3 regions of the Kitasatospora sp. NPDC017646 genome follow, and region 1 is predicted to be linked to each of the others. Evidence: riboswitches for the same ligand, from Rfam matches in the RefSeq annotation. Region 1 holds a riboswitch; each other region holds the start of a gene.

Region 1 (5,645 bases):
GCCGGCGGCCGCGGCGGCCTTCTCCGGCTTGTCGGCGATGACGGCCTCGGTGGTGAGGAACAGCGCCGCGATGGAGGCGGCGTTCTGCAGCGCGGAACGGGTGACCTTGGCCGGGTCGATGATGCCCTCGGCGACCAGGTCGACGTACTCGTTGGTGGCGGCGTTCAGGCCGTGACCGGCGGGGAGGTTGCGCACCTTCTCCACCACGACGCCACCCTCCAGGCCGGCGTTGGTCGCGATCTGCTTGATCGGGGCCTCCAGCGCGACCTTGACGATGTTGGCACCGGTGGCCTCGTCGCCGTCCAGCTCCAGCTTGTCGAACGCGACACCGGCCTGCAGCAGGGCGACGCCACCACCGGCGACGATGCCCTCCTCGACGGCGGCCTTGGCGTTGCGGACGGCGTCCTCGATGCGGTGCTTGCGCTCCTTGAGCTCCACCTCGGTGGCCGCGCCGGCCTTGATGACGGCCACGCCGCCGGCCAGCTTGGCGAGGCGCTCCTGGAGCTTCTCGCGGTCGTAGTCCGAGTCGCTGTTCTCGATCTCGGCGCGGATCTGGTTCACGCGACCGGCGACCTGCTCGCTGTCGCCGCCACCGTCGACGATGGTGGTCTCGTCCTTGGTGATGACCACCTTGCGGGCGGTGCCCAGCAGGTCGATGCCGGCGTTCTCCAGCTTGAGGCCGACCTCCTCGGAGATCACGGTGCCACCGGTGAGGATGGCGATGTCGCCGAGCATGGCCTTGCGGCGGTCGCCGAAGCCCGGGGCCTTGACGGCGACGGACTTGAAGGTGCCGCGGATCTTGTTCACGACCAGGGTCGACAGGGCCTCGCCCTCGACGTCCTCGGCGATGATGACGAGCGGCTTGCCGCTCTGCATGACCTTCTCCAGCAGCGGGAGCAGGTCCTTGACCGAGCCGATCTTGGAGTTGGCGATGAGGATGTACGGGTCCTCGAAGGTCGCCTCCATGCGCTCCAGGTCGGTGGCGAAGTAGGCGGAGATGTAGCCCTTGTCGAAGCGCATGCCCTCGGTGAGCTCGAGCTCCAGGCCGAAGGTGTTGCTCTCCTCGACGGTGATGACGCCTTCCTTGCCGACCTTGTCCATGGCCTCGGCGATCAGCTCGCCGATCTGGGTGTCAGCGGCGGAGATGGAGGCGGTGGAGGCGATCTGCTCCTTGGTCTCCACGTCCTTGGCCTGGGCCAGCAGCTGGTCCGAGACGGCGGCGACGGCCTTCTCGATGCCGCGCTTCAGGGCCATCGGGTTGGCGCCGGCGGCGACGTTGCGCAGACCCTCGCGAACCAGGGCCTGGGCGAGCACGGTGGCGGTGGTGGTGCCGTCACCCGCGACGTCGTCCGTCTTCTTGGCGACCTCCTTGACGAGCTCCGCGCCGATCTTCTCGTACGGGTCCTCGAGCTCGATCTCCTTGGCGATGGAGACACCGTCGTTGGTGATCGTGGGGGCGCCCCACTTCTTCTCCAGCACGACGTTGCGACCCTTGGGGCCGAGCGTGACCTTCACTGCGTCGGCGAGCTGGTTCATGCCACGCTCAAGGCCGCGGCGAGCTTCCTCATCAAAGGCGATGATCTTGGCCATCAGAAGTGGTCCTCCGGGACACGGTCGACTGCTCGGACCAAGGGGTGCCCGCGACGGACGGCCCTGGTGCGCGGAGGTCCATTCCCCTACCGCTCCCGGGGGCCTCACCGACCCGGTCCGCTGTCACTCTCACACTGTGAGTGCTAACGCCAATGATTAGCACTCCGGGTGGTCGAGTGCAAGCCCAATCGCCAACCCGCGAGCCGCCGTCCGGGCCCGCACCGACCCCCGCCCGCACCCGCACGGGAACGCGAACGGGCCCGTACGACGCGTGTCGTACGGGCCCGTCGAGAAGCGAGTGGTCACCAGCCGTGGGCCGCGCCGAGCTCCTGTTCGGAAGGGGTCAGACCGCCGCGCGGACCATGTCCGCCTGCGGGCCCTTCTGTCCCTGGGAGATCTCGAACTCGACCCGCTGGCCCTCCTCGAGGGTGCGGTAGCCGTCCATCTGGATCGCGCTGTAGTGGACGAAGACGTCCGCACCACCGTCGACCGCGATGAAGCCGTAGCCCTTCTCCGCGTTGAACCACTTGACGGTGCCCTGAGCCATTCCGAACTCCCCTAGTGCTGTGCTGGCCCTTCACGGTCCCGCAGGTCGCGGGCCCGGGTCTGGTTTGGAGGCCGGCCCGGGGAACCCCCCCTGGGCGCAGCCGTACGCGCCGCAACCGTCCGCACGGGAACGCCTGACGGCTTCCGTGAGCGGGTGATTACGTCGACCGCCGCTGAATGTATCCGGATCGACGCCCTCTGCAACAGGGTCAACCGTGGGGAATTCCATAGCACGCCGAGAGACAAGCCCGAGCAAATCGGAAGGAACTCGGCATTCCGCGCCGGACATAGCGGACGAATTACCCAAATGCCCGCAGGAATTCTGACATCTGCCTGACATGTTTCCCGGGCCGGTCCCAGCGTCCGGACATCTCGGGCGCAGCACCCGGCGGCCGGAAGGGGAAGCCCTGTTCCCAGCCGAGCCACACTCTACTCCGACTCGACCGGGAAATATTCCCGCCGAAATGCAGACGGCCGCCCGCACGTACGGAGAGTGGAATTCCGTACGTGCGGGCGGCCGCGAAACGGGCCGGGAAGCGGACCGGAACGGCTCAGCAGCCGCCGGCCACCGCCGGAATGATCGAGACGCTCGCGCCGTCCCCGATCTCGGTCGCCAGACCGTCGGCGAACCGCACGTCGTCGTCGTTCACGTACACGTTGACGAAGCGGCGCAGCTTGCCGGTGTCGTCCAGGACGCGGGCGGAGATGCCGGCGTGGTTCTTCTCCAGGTCGGCGATGACCTCGGCCAGGGTGGCGCCCTCGGCGGTCACCTCGGCGGCGCCGCCGGTGTAGGTGCGCAGGATGGTGGGGATGCGGACGTTGGCGCTCATGGCTCTCCTAGCGGGGTGGGAGTGGTTCAGGCGGACGCGAGGCCGGCGGCGCGGAAGGAGTCCAGCGTCGGGCGGATGACGGTGGTCATCCCGGCCTCGGAGACGGCGTCCAGCGTCTTCAGGCCGTCTCCGGTGTTGATCGCGACGGTCTCCTTGGCCGGATCCAGCTGCCCGGTCTCGACCAGCTTCTTCAGCACGCCGACGGTCACCCCGCCCGCGGTCTCGGCGAAGATGCCCTCGGTCCGGGCCAGCAGCCGGATCGCCGCCACGACCTCCGCGTCCGTGACGTCCTCGACCGCGCCGCCCGTCCGACGGGCGATGTCCAGCACGTACGGGCCGTCCGCCGGGTTGCCGATCGCCAGCGACTTGGCGATGGTGTCCGGCTTCACCGGCCTGATCACGTCACGGCCGGCCTTGAACGCGGCCGACACCGGCGAGCAGCCCTCCGCCTGGGCGCCGAAGATCCGGTACGGCCGGTCCTCCACCAGACCGAGCCTGATCAGCTCCTGCAGCCCCTTGTCGATCTTCGTCAGCTGCGAGCCCGAGGCGATCGGGATGACGATCTGCTCCGGCAGCCGCCAGCCCAGCTGCTCGCAGATCTCGTACGCCAGCGTCTTGGAGCCCTCGCCGTAGTACGGCCGCAGGTTGACGTTGACGAAGCCCCAGCCCTCGCCGGCCGGGTCCCCGATGAGCTCCGAGCAGAAGCGGTTCACGTCGTCGTAGTTGCCCTCGATGCCCACCAGCTCGCCGCCGTACACCCCGGCCATCACGACCTTGCCCTGCTCCAGGTCGTGCGGGATGAAGACGCAGGAGCGGAACCCGGCCCGGGCCGCCGCCGCGCCCACCGCACCGGCCAGGTTGCCGGTCGAGGAGCAGGACAGCGTGGTGTACCCGAACGCCCGTGCCGCCTCGATCGCGCAGGCCACCACCCGGTCCTTGAACGAGTGGGTCGGGTTGCCGGAGTCGTCCTTGACGTGCAGCTGCGCCGTGAACCCGAGCTCCCGCGCCAGGTTGTCCGCCTTCACCAGCGGGGTCCAGCCGGGGTTCAGATTGGGCTTCGAGGCCACGTCGGCCGGCACCGGCAGCAGCGGCGCGTAGCGCCAGATGGACGCGGGGCCGGACTCGATCCGCTTGCGCAGCTCCTCGGCGCGCTCGCTGCCGAAGTCGTAGGCGATCTCCAGCGGCCCGAAGCACTCCAGGCAGGCGAAGCTGGGGCCGAGCGGGAAGCGGGTGCCGCACTCCCGACAGGACAGCGCGGCGGCGGGGCCGAGGTCGACGGGCGAGGGTCCCCCCGGCAGAAGGCCGGGGGAGGGTGCGGCAGTGTCGATAGCCATGATGGCGAGGCCTCTCTCCTCATCTTCCCCGTGGCGCGGTCGCGCCACGGGCCGGAATTGGCACCTGTCCCGCCGGGGCCTGTCGACGACAGCCGAGCGAGAAGGTTGCCGGGACGTCAACGGGCCGTTCCCTCAGTCCCTCTGGATGAGCATGTGAAGTTATGGTTCAGCGGCGACCCCGGCGTGCGCAGGTCCGACCGCTGTACGAAGACTGTATCCGAAGGCGTCCAGCCCGAAAGGGGCCGTCCGCCAAGCGAGATGGCCCGTTCCACCGACCCCGCCGAGGAGAGTCACCGTGCCCGCCGAACCGACCCCCGCGCTCCTCCCGCAGGCGGCGTCCTGGCTCCGCCGCCGCTCGTGGAGCGCGGCCGACCGGCCGGTGCACACCCTGCTGGAGGCCAAACAGCGCACCGGCCGCACCGTCAGCGTCGTCCTCCCGGCCCTCGACGAGGAGGCCACCGTCGGCGACATCGTCCGCACCATCCGCCGCGAACTGATCGAGCGGATCCCCCTCGTCGACGAACTCGTCGTGGTCGACTCGGGCTCCACCGACGCCACCGCCGCCGTCGCCGCCGAGGCCGGCGCCCGGGTGGAGCACCGCGACGCGATCCTGCCCCGGCTGCCGGCCGTGCCCGGCAAGGGCGAGGTGCTCTGGCGCTCCCTGCTGGTCACCCACGGCGACATCGTCTGCTTCGTCGACGCCGACCTGCGCGAGTTCGACCCCGCCTTCGTCACCGGCATCGTCGGCCCGCTGCTGACCGACGAGAACCTCCAGCTGGTCAAGGCCATGTACGACCGCCCCCTCGAAGTGACGATCAGCGGCTCCGCCGCGGGGGACACCGACGCGATCGTCCCCACCGGCGGCGGCCGGGTCACCGAACTCGTCGCCCGCCCCCTGCTCAACCTCCACTGGCCGGAACTCGCCGGTTTCGTCCAGCCCCTCGGCGGCGAGTACGCGGCCCGCCGTTCACTGCTCGAACGGCTGCCCTTCCCCACCGGCTACGGCGTCGAACTCGGCCTGCTGGTCGACGCGCTGGAACTGGCCGGGCTGGACGCCCTGGCCCAGGTCGACGTCGGCGTCCGGCACCACCGCCACCAGGACGGCCAGGCCCTCGGCCGGATGGCCGCCACCATCTACCGCACCGCCCTCGAACGCCTCGACCGCACCCACCGCCTCAAGGCCTCCGCCGACCTGGTCCACCCCCACCTCACCCAGTTCACCCGCGACCCGGAAACCCGCTCCTTCACCGCCCACACCCACCCCGTCACGGCCCTGGAGCGCCCCCCGATGCACACCGTCCCCGAGTACGCCACCCGCCACTGAAGGGGTCCGTCTTCGGACTCC
Region 2 (5,645 bases), on a different contig from region 1:
AGTACATCGCGAAGAGGGCCGCGAAGAACATCAGCTCGGAACTGAGCCAGACGATCGTTCCGACGCTGACCATGTTCGGTCGATTGACCGATCCGTGCGCGTGCCCGGTTTCTGTTGCTGTTGCTGTCGCCACGACGGACATTATGTCGGTCCCTTATTCCGTCTTCACGTCGGGGGGTGTCCCTCGGAGTGTCCGGTGCGTGCGGTATGCCCGCTTGGCGGGCGGCGGGGTGCCCGTACGGGGGCTGAGCAGCGGCGTGTCCCTTTTCTGACGGTTCCTCGGAGGGCCCGCTACCCCGTTGCCCGGCGCGCCGTTGCACGGACGGCGCAGTGCCGGGGTGTAGGGGAGGGGGGAGCCGCGTCCGCCGTCCGGGTGGACCGGGAGGGTCCGGGTGACGGGCCGTCCTCCGGGTGGGTGAGCCACGGGCGGGGCGGCTCGGGGGGGAACGTGCGCGAGGGGGACCGGCGACGGGGGAAACGGGAGTAGCATCCGGATCAGGTGAACGTGGTCCGGATCACACTTGAGGGAGCAGGGTTCATGGCGTACACGACCGACGAGACGCTCACCGTCCTCGTCTACAGCGACGACCGCAACACCCGCGAGCAGGTGCTGACGGCGCTCGGCCGTCGGCCCGCCGAGGATCTTCCGGAGCTGTCCTACCTCGAGTGCGCGACCACCCCCGCGGTGATCAGGGCATTGGAGAAGGGGGGCATCGACCTCTGCGTGCTGGACGGCGAGGCGGTTCCGGCCGGCGGGCTGGGCCTCGGGCGCCAGCTCAAGGACGAGATCTACGGCTGCCCGCCGGTGCTGGTGCTGATCGGCCGGCCGCAGGACTCCTGGCTCGCCGCCTGGAGCCGGGCCGATGCCGCGATCTCCCACCCGGTGGACCCGGTGGCGCTGGCCGGGGCGGTCGCCACCCTGCTGCGGGCACGGCTGGCGAAGCGGGCCCCGGTCGCGCGCTGAGCGGTGCCGTCTCAGTACTGGAGATGACAGGGGTCCACGTACCCCGCCGCTCGATAGGCTGGCTCCATCCGTACGGACGTCCCTCGGCACCGGGGGAACCGACAACAGCTGGAGTCAGCCATGGTGAACGTGAACCCTGCGAACGGTGGTACCGACCCCGCGCAGGTGGTCCGCACCTGGCCGGACCTCCTGGCGGCGTTGTTGAAGGGGGAGGACCTCGACCGCTCGTCCACCGCGTGGGCGATGGACCGGATCATGAGCGGCGAGGCGTCCCCCGTCCAGGTGGCCGGGTTCATGGTGGCGCTGCGGGCCAAGGGCGAGACGGTGGACGAGATCGCCGGCCTGGTCGACGCGATGTACGAGCACGCCGAGCCGCTGGACATCCCCGGCCCGGCGGTCGACATCGTCGGCACCGGCGGCGACCGGGCGAAGACCGTCAACATCTCCACCATGTCGGCGATCGTCGCGGCGGCCGCCGGGGCCAAGGTGGTCAAGCACGGCAACCGGGCCGCCTCCTCCTCCAGCGGCTCCTCGGACGTGCTGGAGAAGCTGGGGGTGGCGCTGGACCTGTCGGCCCGGCGGGTGGCCGAGGTGGCCGAGGAGGTCGGGCTCACCTTCTGCTTCGCGGCGAAGTTCCACCCCTCGATGCGGCACGCCGCCACCGCGCGGCGGGACCTGGGGGTGCCGACCGCCTTCAACATCCTCGGCCCGCTGACCAACCCGGCGAAGGTCACCTCGCACGCGATCGGCTGCTTCGACACCCGGCTCTCCGGGCTGATCGCCGGTGTGCTGGCCCGGCGCGGGGCGACGGCGCTGGTGTTCCGCGGTGACGACGGGCTGGACGAACTGACCATCACCACCACCTCGCGGGTGTGGCTGGTGCGCGACGGGGTGGTCACCGAGACGACCTTCGACCCGCGGGACGTCGGCATCGAGCTGGTTGGCATCGAGGCGCTGCGCGGAGCCGACGCCGCGTACAACGCCGAGGTCGCGCGCCGGATGCTGGCCGGGGAGCGCGGGCCGGTGCGGGACGCCGTGCTGCTGAACACGGCGGCGGCGCTGGTCGCGATGGACCTCGGCGACGCGCCGCTGACGGAGCAGCTCGCGGCGGGCATGGCGCGGGCGGCCGAGGCGATCGACTCGGGCGCTGCGCAGGAGCTGCTGCGGCGGTGGTCGGAGGCCACCAGCCGGATCTGAGGCGGTGGTTGAGGGCCCGTGTCGCGTCGTCGGCACGGGCCCGAGCGCCTTGGAGGCGAGCGGGCGGGAACGCCGTCCGGATGGTGGATGCCTGTTTGACCGTCCGACGCACCCGACCTAGAGTCTTCGCCAGGTCATGAGTGACAGCGTCAAGCCCCAGCTGGCTGTCCGGCAACCCTCCGTCCGTGGCGGGGTGCCCTGGGTGAGGACCGGGTCGCCGGGCAAGCCGTCCGCGCGACAAGCGCGGACACCGGACGACGAGCACTCCCGGGGTCCCTTGCCCCCAGAAGGAGTGTGTCCCCATGTCCGTCTCCGTTGACCTCCACGCCCCGCTCGCCGTTCTCGGCCAGGACGTCCAGGTGCCGCTCGCCAGCGGCGAGAAGGTCGGTTACGCGGCACTCGACTACGCGGCCAGCGCGCCGGCGCTCCAGCGGGTGTGGGACGACGTCGCCGCCTACGCGCCGTACTACGGCAGCGTGCACCGCGGCGCGGGGTACCTGTCGCAGCTGTCCACCGACCTGTTCGAGCAGAGCCGCCGGACCGTCGCCGACTTCCTCGACCTGCGCGGCGGCGACCAGGTGGTCTTCACCCGCGCCACCACCGACTCGCTCAACCTGCTGGCCGCCGCCGTCCCGGCCGGCACCCGGGTGTTCGCCTTCGAGACCGAGCACCACGCCTCGCTGCTGCCCTGGGCGCACGCCGGACTGGAGGTCAGCTACCTGCGGGCGCCGCGCTCGCGGGCCGAGGCGGTGGCCGCGCTGGAGGCGGCGCTCGCCGCGGCGTCCGAGGGGCCGAAGCTGCTGTGCGTCACCGGCGCCTCCAACGTGACCGGCGAGCTGTGGCCGGTCGCCGAGCTGACCGCGACCGCGCACCGGCACGGCGCCCGGGTGGTGCTGGACGCCGCCCAGCTGGCCCCGCACCACCGGGTCTCGGTGCGCGAACTGGACGTCGACTGGATCGCCTTCTCCGGCCACAAGCTCTACGCGCCGTTCGGCGCCGGGGTGCTGGCCGGGCGGGCGGACTGGCTGGACGCGGCGGAGCCGTACCTGGCCGGTGGCGGGGCGACCCGGACGGTGGCCCGGGAACCGGACGGCTCGGTGGCGGTGCAGTGGAACACCGGGCCGGCCCGGCACGAGGCCGGCTCGCCGAACGTCATCGGCGCCTACGCGATCGCCTCGGCCTGCCGGGCGCTGACCGAGGCCGGCTTCGACGCGCTGGAGGCCCGGGAGCGGCAGCTGGTCGAGCGGCTGACGGCGGGGCTGGCGCAGATCCCGGAGGTCAGGGTGCTGAACCTGTTCGGCGAGGCCGGCGACATTCGGAGCAGCGCCCGGGTGGGCGTGCTGTCCTTCGTCGTCCGCGGCTGGAACAGCTCGCACTTCTCGGCCGCGCTGTCCGCCGAGTACGGCATCGGGGTGCGCGACGGGCTGTTCTGCGCCCACCCCCTGGTGCGGACGCTGCTCGGCGACGAGGAGGTGGCGCCGTCCGAGTGCGGGGCGCCGGAGCCCTCGCTCCCGGGGGAGCGCAGCCTGAACGCGATCCGGGTGAGCTTCGGGGCCGGGACGCCGGACGAGCACATCGAGCGCTTCCTGACCGCCGTCCGCGAGCTGGTCACCGACGGCGCGGCGTGGAACTACCGCAACGAGGGCGGCCGTTGCGTCGCCGACAGTCGGCGCTGAGGCACGGCCCGTGGGCCAGACGGCTACTCGTCCAGGCCGAGGGCGAAGGCCGCTTCCAGGTCGTGCTGGGAGTAGGTACGGAAGGCGATCTGGGTCTCGGTGTGGGCCACGCCCGGGACCTTGTTCAGCCGACCCGGGATGACCTCGGCCAGGTCGTCGTGGCGGCGCACCCGCACCATCGCCACCAGGTCGTAGCCGCCGGTCACCGAGTACACCTCGCTGACGCCCTCGATGGCGGCGATGGCCTCGGCGATCTCCGGGATGCGGTCGACACTGGTCTTGATCAGGACGATGGCGGTGATCACTGTTTCGGGCTCCTTCGTGGGGTGCGGCCAGCGTATCGGGCCTCAGCCGGGGCGTCTCGAGGGGTGTCCGACCACGGTGCAGGCGTACAGGAAGCCGGCCGAGAAGCCGATCACGTGCACCAGGTAGGCCACCCCGGGACCGGCCGAGTGCACCGACCACCACTGCAGCGCGAACCAGAGGCCGAGCACCAGCCAGGCGGGGAAGCGCAGCGGGAGGAAGAGGAGCAGCGGGACCAGGGCGGTCACCCGGGCCCTCGGGTGGAAGCGCAGGTAGGCGCCGAGCACGGCGGAGATCGCGCCCGAGGCGCCGATCAGGACGCGGGTGGAGTCGGGCGAGTGCGCCTCGGCGAGCGCGAAGCCGTACGAGGCGAGGCTGCCGGCGGCCAGGTAGAAGAGGAGGTACCTAACCCGGCCGACCCGCCGTTCGACGGTGGGGCCGAAGACGTGGAGGAAGAGCAGGTTGCCCAGCAGGTGCAGCCAGCCGGCGTGCAGGAAGAGCCCGGTGAGGGCGGAGACCGCCGGGCGCTTGCCCGGGGTGGGGGCGGCGGGGCAGCCGGGGACCGGGTCGGGGCCCTCGGCCAGCTGCTCGGCGGTGAGCGGGTGGCCGGTCAGCAGCTCGGCGGGGACGGCGCCCCAGCGCTGCTCGTACCGCTGCTCGGTACAGACCTGGGTCAGGCCGGTGCCGTACATCGGGTTGAGGCCGGCGGCCGGGCCGAGCAGGAAGACCAGCGTGTTGACCGCGATCAGGGCGTAGGTGACCGCCGGGGCGGGCACCGCCGGGCGGCCGCCCCGCGCTTCGGTCTGGCCGGGAGCCACGAGCGCCATGCGGCCAAGCATCCCTCCGCGCGCGGCGGGTGACACGGCGGTTTACGGCAGGTGGACTAGCCACCGTGTTCCGGCAACCGGTGGTCGGGGTGGTTGCCCCAGGCAATAGGCTTGGGGCGGGCAATCCCGTCTCCCGCCGCCGACGCCGGGGCTCCGGGGGGAGCGCCTAGCCACCCAGGGACCGGCCGAGAGGATCCCCGATGACTGTCCCCGCACTGACCGCCGAGACGCGCTGGCGCTGCACGCTGTGCGGCAACCTCACCCGCTTCGACGTGACCCGCACCGCGAGGGTGACCGAGTTCCTGCACTTCGACCTGGCCGGCGAGTCCGCGGTCGAGGAGACCGAGGTGCTCAGCGAGACGATCGAGTCGGTGCGCTGCCGCTGGTGCAACGCGGTGGACCAGGTCGAGCTGGTGGCCCGCCCGGGTGCCGAGGGCGCGGAGGCCCCCGCCGAGCAGGGCTGATCCCGCCGGTGCGGTGGGCGGTGCGCGACGCGGCCGTCCACCGCACGGGACAATACAGACAAGACGCACGGAGCGTGACGACAGGGACGGCCGTGGGCCGCACCCGCTGGACCAGGATCGGAGCCGAGGACGTGGTGGACGCAGCGAGGGAGCCCGGCGAAGCGCAGGGGCTTCAGCCCGCTGCGCAGGCACCGGAGCCGGCCGCCGGGACGGT
Region 3 (5,645 bases), on a different contig from region 1:
CAGCAGCACGGCGAGGACGGCGAACAGGGGGTGGAGGCGTCGCACGCCGTGGACTCCTGTCGTTGGAAGGGGTAAGCGGGGGTGGTGCCGGGCGGAGAACCGGTCGGTTGCCCGGCGGTCGGCGCGCCGAGCTCGACGGTGAACGCGTTGAGCTTCGCGCATCCGCCGTTCCACCTCCTCGATCGAGGCGCCCACCACCCGGACGTACCCCGAGGTGTGGTCCGAGGCCGGCCGGGCGGCGACCGAGTCGCCGACACCGATCTTGAGAACGGCCTCGACCACCCAGGGGACACGCACCGGCTCCTCCGTCGGAGTGATCCGCCGGACCGTTCCCGCTCCCGGCAGCGGCAGGCTCCCCGCGCACCGGCGTACGGAGCAGTGCAGATCGGGCCGGATGCCCCGGTAGACGTCCAGCGTGGCGCCCAGGACACCGAAGCCGTACGCGCCCGTGGTGGCCGGGATCTCACAGCCGACCGGTTGCGGCGCCGTCTGACGGGTCATCAGCGCCCGTTCGGGCGGCTTCGTCGAACGCCTCAGCGGCGAAGGCCGCCAGGCCCCGCGCACCGTGTTCTCCGTCCTGCGGTGGCACCCACCCTCCGCGGGCACCCGCACCGACCGGCCCCTACACGCTGGGCATCCCCGGACCGGTGGAGGAACTCCTCGAAGCGCAAGTCCTCGACCCGGCAACCGACATCCGGTCCGCAGCTCCGCCCGGTGGGGTTCCGGGGGTGCGGGTGAGGGAAAAGTTTGGCGGGACGCCCGGGAAGTCTTGTATGGTTCGTCGCGAATCATCCAGAGGGGTGGAGGGACCGGCCCTACGAAGCCCCGGCAACTCCCCGTTCGACCCGGCGTCCGAAGTACGCGCCGTGCCGTCCGGGATCAGTGCCAACTCCGGCCTGTCGCCAACGTGGCGCGGGGAAGATGAGGAGACACGGTGCTCTCTGTGCTGTCCTTCGCCCGGGCGCTTCCCGCCCCGGCCCTTTCGCGTACCCGTCTCGTGCCCGGCGCAGGCAATCGGCTGCATTCGCAGGCCTGTCCTCGCTGACCACCCCGCTCCCAACCCACCGGAGCGTCCGTGAGCCCAACCCACCCGGCGCTCACGGGATTCGAGACTGGAGTACCCGTCCATGGAGAACACGAGCGGCGTCGGCGTGCTCGACAAGATCACCTCGATCCTCGGCACCCTGGAGGCCGGTCCGGCCACTCTTGCCGGACTCGTCGACGCCACCGGCCTGGCCCGGCCGACCGCCCACCGGATCGCCGTCGCCCTGGAACACCACCGCCTGCTCGGCAGGGACCTGCAGGGCCGGTTCGTCCTCGGCCCGCGACTCAGCGAGCTCTCCGCCGCCGCCGGTGAGGACCACCTGCTGGCAGCTGCGGGCCCGGTCCTCACCCAGCTGCGCGACCTCACCGGCGAGACCGCCCAGCTCTACCGTCGGCAGGGCGAGGTGCGGATCTGCGTGGCGGCGGCCGAGCGCCTCTTCGGCCTGCGCGACACCGTCCCGGTGGGACTCGCCCTGCCGATGAAGGTCGGGTCCGCGGCGCAGGTGCTACTGGCTTGGGAGGAGCCCGAGCGCCTCCACCGCGGCCTCCAGGGCGCCCGGTTCACCGCCACCGCCCTCAGCGGCGTACGGCGCCGCGGCTGGGCCCAGTCCATCGGCGAACGCGAGCCCGGGGTGGCCTCCGTCTCCGCACCCGTCCGCGGCCCGTCCAACCGGGTCGTGGCGGCCGTGTCCGTCTCGGGCCCGATCGAACGGCTCACCCGCCACCCTGGCGCCCAGCTCTCCCATGCCGTCGTCGAGGCGGCGGCCCGGCTCACCGAAGCACTGCACCGGCCCTGACCGGCCCGTCGCCTCCCGTCAGGTGCCGCTACCCCTCGTCGTCGAGCAGGGCGACGAACCGCGCCAGCGGGTCCCCGGTGAACGGGCGCAGTGCGGGGGCGAGGAGGCGTGCTCCGGGGAACCGAAGGCCGCCGAGGAAGGCGAAGCGGGTGGTGCGGTCGGTCTCCGGGCGGGCCGCCATCCCGCCGAGTACGAGGCGGCTCTGCATCAGGCACCAGCCGGGTGCGAGGTCGATCCCGAACGTGGCCCGGAGCCGGGTGCGGCCGTGGATCCGGGCCTGGAGCGAAGCCGTCCGGAGCGAAGCCGTCCGGAGCGAACCGGAAGGTGCGGAGTGGACGAGCTGCACCCTGCGGACGTCGGGGATCCAGAGCGGCATCGTGCGCCCCAGGTCCTGGGCGAGCGCCCAGACCCGTTCGAACGGCGCGTCGAGGACGGCCTCGCCGATCCGGGCTGCCCCGGGCGCGGTGGCGGCGATCACGTGCAACCGCCGGACCGGGTCGAAGTCGGCGACGGGCCACTGCGGCATCGGGGTGTCGGTCACTGCTGCCACGCCTTTCGGAAGCTGAGTCGGGCCCGGGAGAGCCGGGACTTGACCGTCCCGGGCGCGACCGCGAGCAGCGCCGCGGTCTGTCGCTCGTCCAGCCCTTCCAGGTCGCGCAGCAGCAGCACGGCGCGGTGCTCGGGGGAGAGCCGGGAGAGCACGTCGCGGATGTCCGCGGCGAGTTGGGGGTCACCGGGCGCGGGGACCTCGCCGAGTTCGGCCGGTCGCGAGCGCGCCGCCCGGGTGGCGCACCGCACGGCCTCCCGCACCGCGATCGCACGGACCCAGCCGTACAGAGCTGCGGGGTCCTGGAGTTGGCGCAGTTTGCGGAAGACCACGATGAGCGCCTCCTGGGTCGCGTCGGCGCCGTCGTCCAGCGCGATCGGGCCGCAGAGCCGACGGACGTACGGGGTGATCAGGTCCAGCAGCCGGCCGACCGCGAGTTGGTCGCCGCCCTGGGCGGCCCTCACCAGCTGGGTGAGGTCGGGCGGTGGCTCCTGCATGGTGCTCTCTCCGCTCTTTCTGCTGCTGTCGGTCGTCCCGCCGGCGACCAGGGTCCTCAGGCGGAGGCGCCGAAGCGGCGAAACGTTCCCTGTGGATTTCGCCCCGGTGCAGTGTTCCTCGTCACAGGAACGGATCGGTCGGCGGGGCGCTCCTTCGGGTGTCCGAGCGTCCTGAGACCCCGTGAGGTGACGGCATGAAGTCGACGAAGATCAGCAGCAGGGCCACCGCGGTCGGTGCGGTGCTGGCGGTGGACGGTCTGCTCCACCTCTACTGGGCCACCGGGCGGACCTGGCCGGTGGGCGGCACCGCCCGGCTCTCGCAGCTGGTGCTCAACACGCAGGTGCCGTTCACCCCACAGGGATTGGTGCCGCTCGCGGGGGCGCTCTTCTCGGGCGCGGCGCTGGTGCTGGTCCGGGGCGGGCGGCTGCCGGCCCTGGGCCGCCGACTGTCCGCGCTGCTGCCGCGCTGGGGGAGCCGGGCGGTGGCCTGCGGACTGCTCATCCGCGGCGCGGCCGGACTGGTCTGGGTGACCGGCGTCGGAGCGGACCCGGGCGACACCTTCTACTGGCTCAACCTGCTGCTGTACACGCCGCTGTGCCTGGTGCTCGGGCGGGCGGCCTGGCAGGTGGCGGCTTCGAGTACGGCGCCTGTGGGCACTGCGGCTACGGGCACGGCGTGTGTCGGCACTGCGGCTTCGGACACGGTGATGCGGGCCTGAGCGGCCGGAACCCGGACGGCGCCCCGCTGCTCCGCCTTCAGGAGGCAGGAGCCGCAGGACGCCGTCCGCCCGTCGTCCGGACCGACCGGGTCAGCGCCGCAGGTGCTGGACGGCGCGCGGCGCGGCGACGGGCGCTGCCGCGTGCGCCGCCTGTGCGCTCGGCGCGCCGGTGGCCGGGCTGCGCAGGGTGCCCGGCTGGAAGCGGCCGCTGTACACGTCGGTGGAGTTCAGCGGGTCGGCGCCGCTGGCGGTGACCAGGACCGGGCGGATCTGGTGGCCGTCGTTGATCAGCGACTGGTAGTCGCCGAGGAAGTGCCCTCCGGCGAATGGTGCCCGGAGCCAGTCGAAGACCGGCGAGATCTGCCGCTCGATCGGGCTGCCCTCGCCGCCGCGCGGGAAGCTGAGGAGCCAGGCGGCCGTGGGCAGGGTGGTGGTGTCGGCCGCCGTGAGGTAGCGCAGGTCGTAGTAGCTGACGGCGACGGTGCCGTCGGCGGTCACGGTGATGGACGGGGTGAACGCCGGGGCGCCCGGAGCCTGGTTGATCCGGGTCGGGCCGCTCCACGTCCGGCCGCCGTCGGTGGAGTGCACCAGCTGGATCGCGTCGTACTGGCCGCCGGTGAACTCCGAGCCCTCGTAGGCGAGGTAGAGCTCGCCGGTCTGCGGGTCGATGGCCACGCTCGGCAGTCCGGCGCCGGCCCGGAGGGACTTGCCGGCGTCGGCGGGCGCGTTCGGGTCGACCTCGGGGACGGAGGTGTCGGCGGCGACCCTGACCGGTTGGCTCCAGGTCCGGCCCTGGTCGGTGGAGGTGGCCATGCCGAAGTGCACATCGCTGACGGCGGTGGCGGTCCCGTCGGTGAAGGTGATCCAGTCGAAGAAGTCGTACAGCGTGTCGGTCCGCGGGTCGACCACGATCTGGTTGCCGATGGTCTGGCTGTTCGGCGTCGTGCTGGTGATGACGAAGGGCTTCGCCGGGGACCAGGTGCGGCCGTGGTCACGGGTGACGGAGATGTAGCCCGGTCCGTCGAAGGATGGTGTCGGACCGGTGGTCTGGTCGATCCGGTCCCAGACCTGGTAGGCGACGCCCGGGTGCACCGGGTCGGCGGTGACGGCGTTCTTGTCGTCGGTGATCGCCGGGTCGTTGTCGCCGATCAGCTCGGTGACGTGCTGCCAGCTGCGGCCGCCGTCGGTCGAGGTGGCGGCGGCGACCGCGCTGCGCGGCGTGGTGGCGTCGAAGACCAGGGCGCTGGCGTAGGCGGTGCCGTCCGGCCCGAAGCTGACCCAGCCGTCGGAGGCCCGCTGGTAGGCGAGCCCGCCCGGCGCGCAGTGGGTGAACGGCAGGGCGGTCTGGGTGAAGTGCACGCCGTCCGTGGTGTAGCTCGAACTCAGGCCCCGGGCGCCGCCGTTGGACCAGCGGTCCTGCTGGTAGACGGTGATCGTGTCGGCCGGGTCGAGCGGGTTGGCGGCGGCGTACGGTTCGTCCTCCGCGGACGGGTAGTTGGTGCCGGGACCGTCCGCGGAGAGGTCGCACGTGGCGTACGGGTCGCCGGGCGAGATCACGGCGAGCGGCGGACGAGCCGCATTCGTGCGGTCCGTGCTCCAGTCGGCCGTACTCGCACCGGCCGGTGTGCCGCCCGCGACGGCGGCGAGAACGAGCGCTGCGGTCGTGGTGGCGAGCGACGCTCTGGTGCGGAACTGCATGGAGACCCCCACGGTCGTCGGCGGCAAACTGCCTGGTGTCCTGGGTGGTGCTGCGCTGTTCCGGTACCGAACTTGAGTTGATGTTCGGTCGGCCGCGCGAGTCTATCCAGGCACGGGTGCCGCGCCAACGACCGGGACACGCTTCTTACCGTCTCGACACCACCCGCCTGGCCGACCGGTCGGCGGTACGACAGGCCCACCGGTCTTCGGTACGACCGGCCTTCGGTGCGACCGGCCCACCGGCCTTCGGTGCGGGAGGTCTACCGCGGGCCCTCCCGCAGGGCTGTGGTCGACTGCTCCCAGCCGTGCCACCAGAACAGCCCGCCGTCCCGGCTCGCCTCGG

The links. Region 1 has a riboswitch for S-adenosylmethionine ahead of thrC (threonine synthase). Riboswitches for the same ligand answer to the same signal wherever they lie in the genome.
Region 2: another riboswitch for S-adenosylmethionine. It lies ahead of ACH4J0_RS05040 (aminotransferase class V-fold PLP-dependent enzyme); the one in region 1 lies ahead of thrC (threonine synthase).
Region 3: another riboswitch for S-adenosylmethionine. It lies ahead of ACH4J0_RS02660 (IclR family transcriptional regulator); the one in region 1 lies ahead of thrC (threonine synthase).

The regions. Positions count from the first base shown of each region.
Region 1 covers NZ_JBIRJC010000039.1:2,582-8,226, reverse strand. The annotation lists gene groL (chaperonin GroEL) at 1-1,590, opposite strand, end outside; gene ACH4J0_RS34985 (cold-shock protein) at 1,934-2,137, opposite strand; gene ACH4J0_RS34980 (MoaD/ThiS family protein) at 2,688-2,966, opposite strand; gene thrC (threonine synthase) at 2,993-4,300, opposite strand; SAM riboswitch class I at 4,317-4,452, opposite strand; gene ACH4J0_RS34970 (glucosyl-3-phosphoglycerate synthase) at 4,596-5,624, shown strand.
Region 2 covers NZ_JBIRJC010000002.1:430,804-436,448, forward strand. The annotation lists gene ACH4J0_RS05025 (heme-copper oxidase subunit III) at 1-142, opposite strand, end outside; gene ACH4J0_RS05030 (hypothetical protein) at 539-964, shown strand; gene trpD (anthranilate phosphoribosyltransferase) at 1,085-2,161, shown strand; SAM riboswitch class IV at 2,294-2,411, shown strand; gene ACH4J0_RS05040 (aminotransferase class V-fold PLP-dependent enzyme) at 2,464-3,837, shown strand; gene ACH4J0_RS05045 (Lrp/AsnC ligand binding domain-containing protein) at 3,861-4,142, opposite strand; gene ACH4J0_RS05050 (rhomboid family intramembrane serine protease) at 4,185-4,967, opposite strand; gene ACH4J0_RS05055 (hypothetical protein) at 5,168-5,431, shown strand.
Region 3 covers NZ_JBIRJC010000001.1:541,329-546,973, reverse strand. The annotation lists gene ACH4J0_RS02665 (M1 family aminopeptidase) at 1-501, opposite strand, end outside; SAM riboswitch class I at 786-928, shown strand; gene ACH4J0_RS02660 (IclR family transcriptional regulator) at 1,128-1,841, shown strand; gene ACH4J0_RS02655 (hypothetical protein) at 1,870-2,382, opposite strand; gene ACH4J0_RS02650 (RNA polymerase sigma factor) at 2,379-2,885, opposite strand; gene ACH4J0_RS02645 (DUF3995 domain-containing protein) at 3,080-3,604, shown strand; gene ACH4J0_RS02640 (sialidase family protein) at 3,695-5,302, opposite strand; gene ACH4J0_RS02635 (hypothetical protein) at 5,563-5,645, opposite strand, start outside.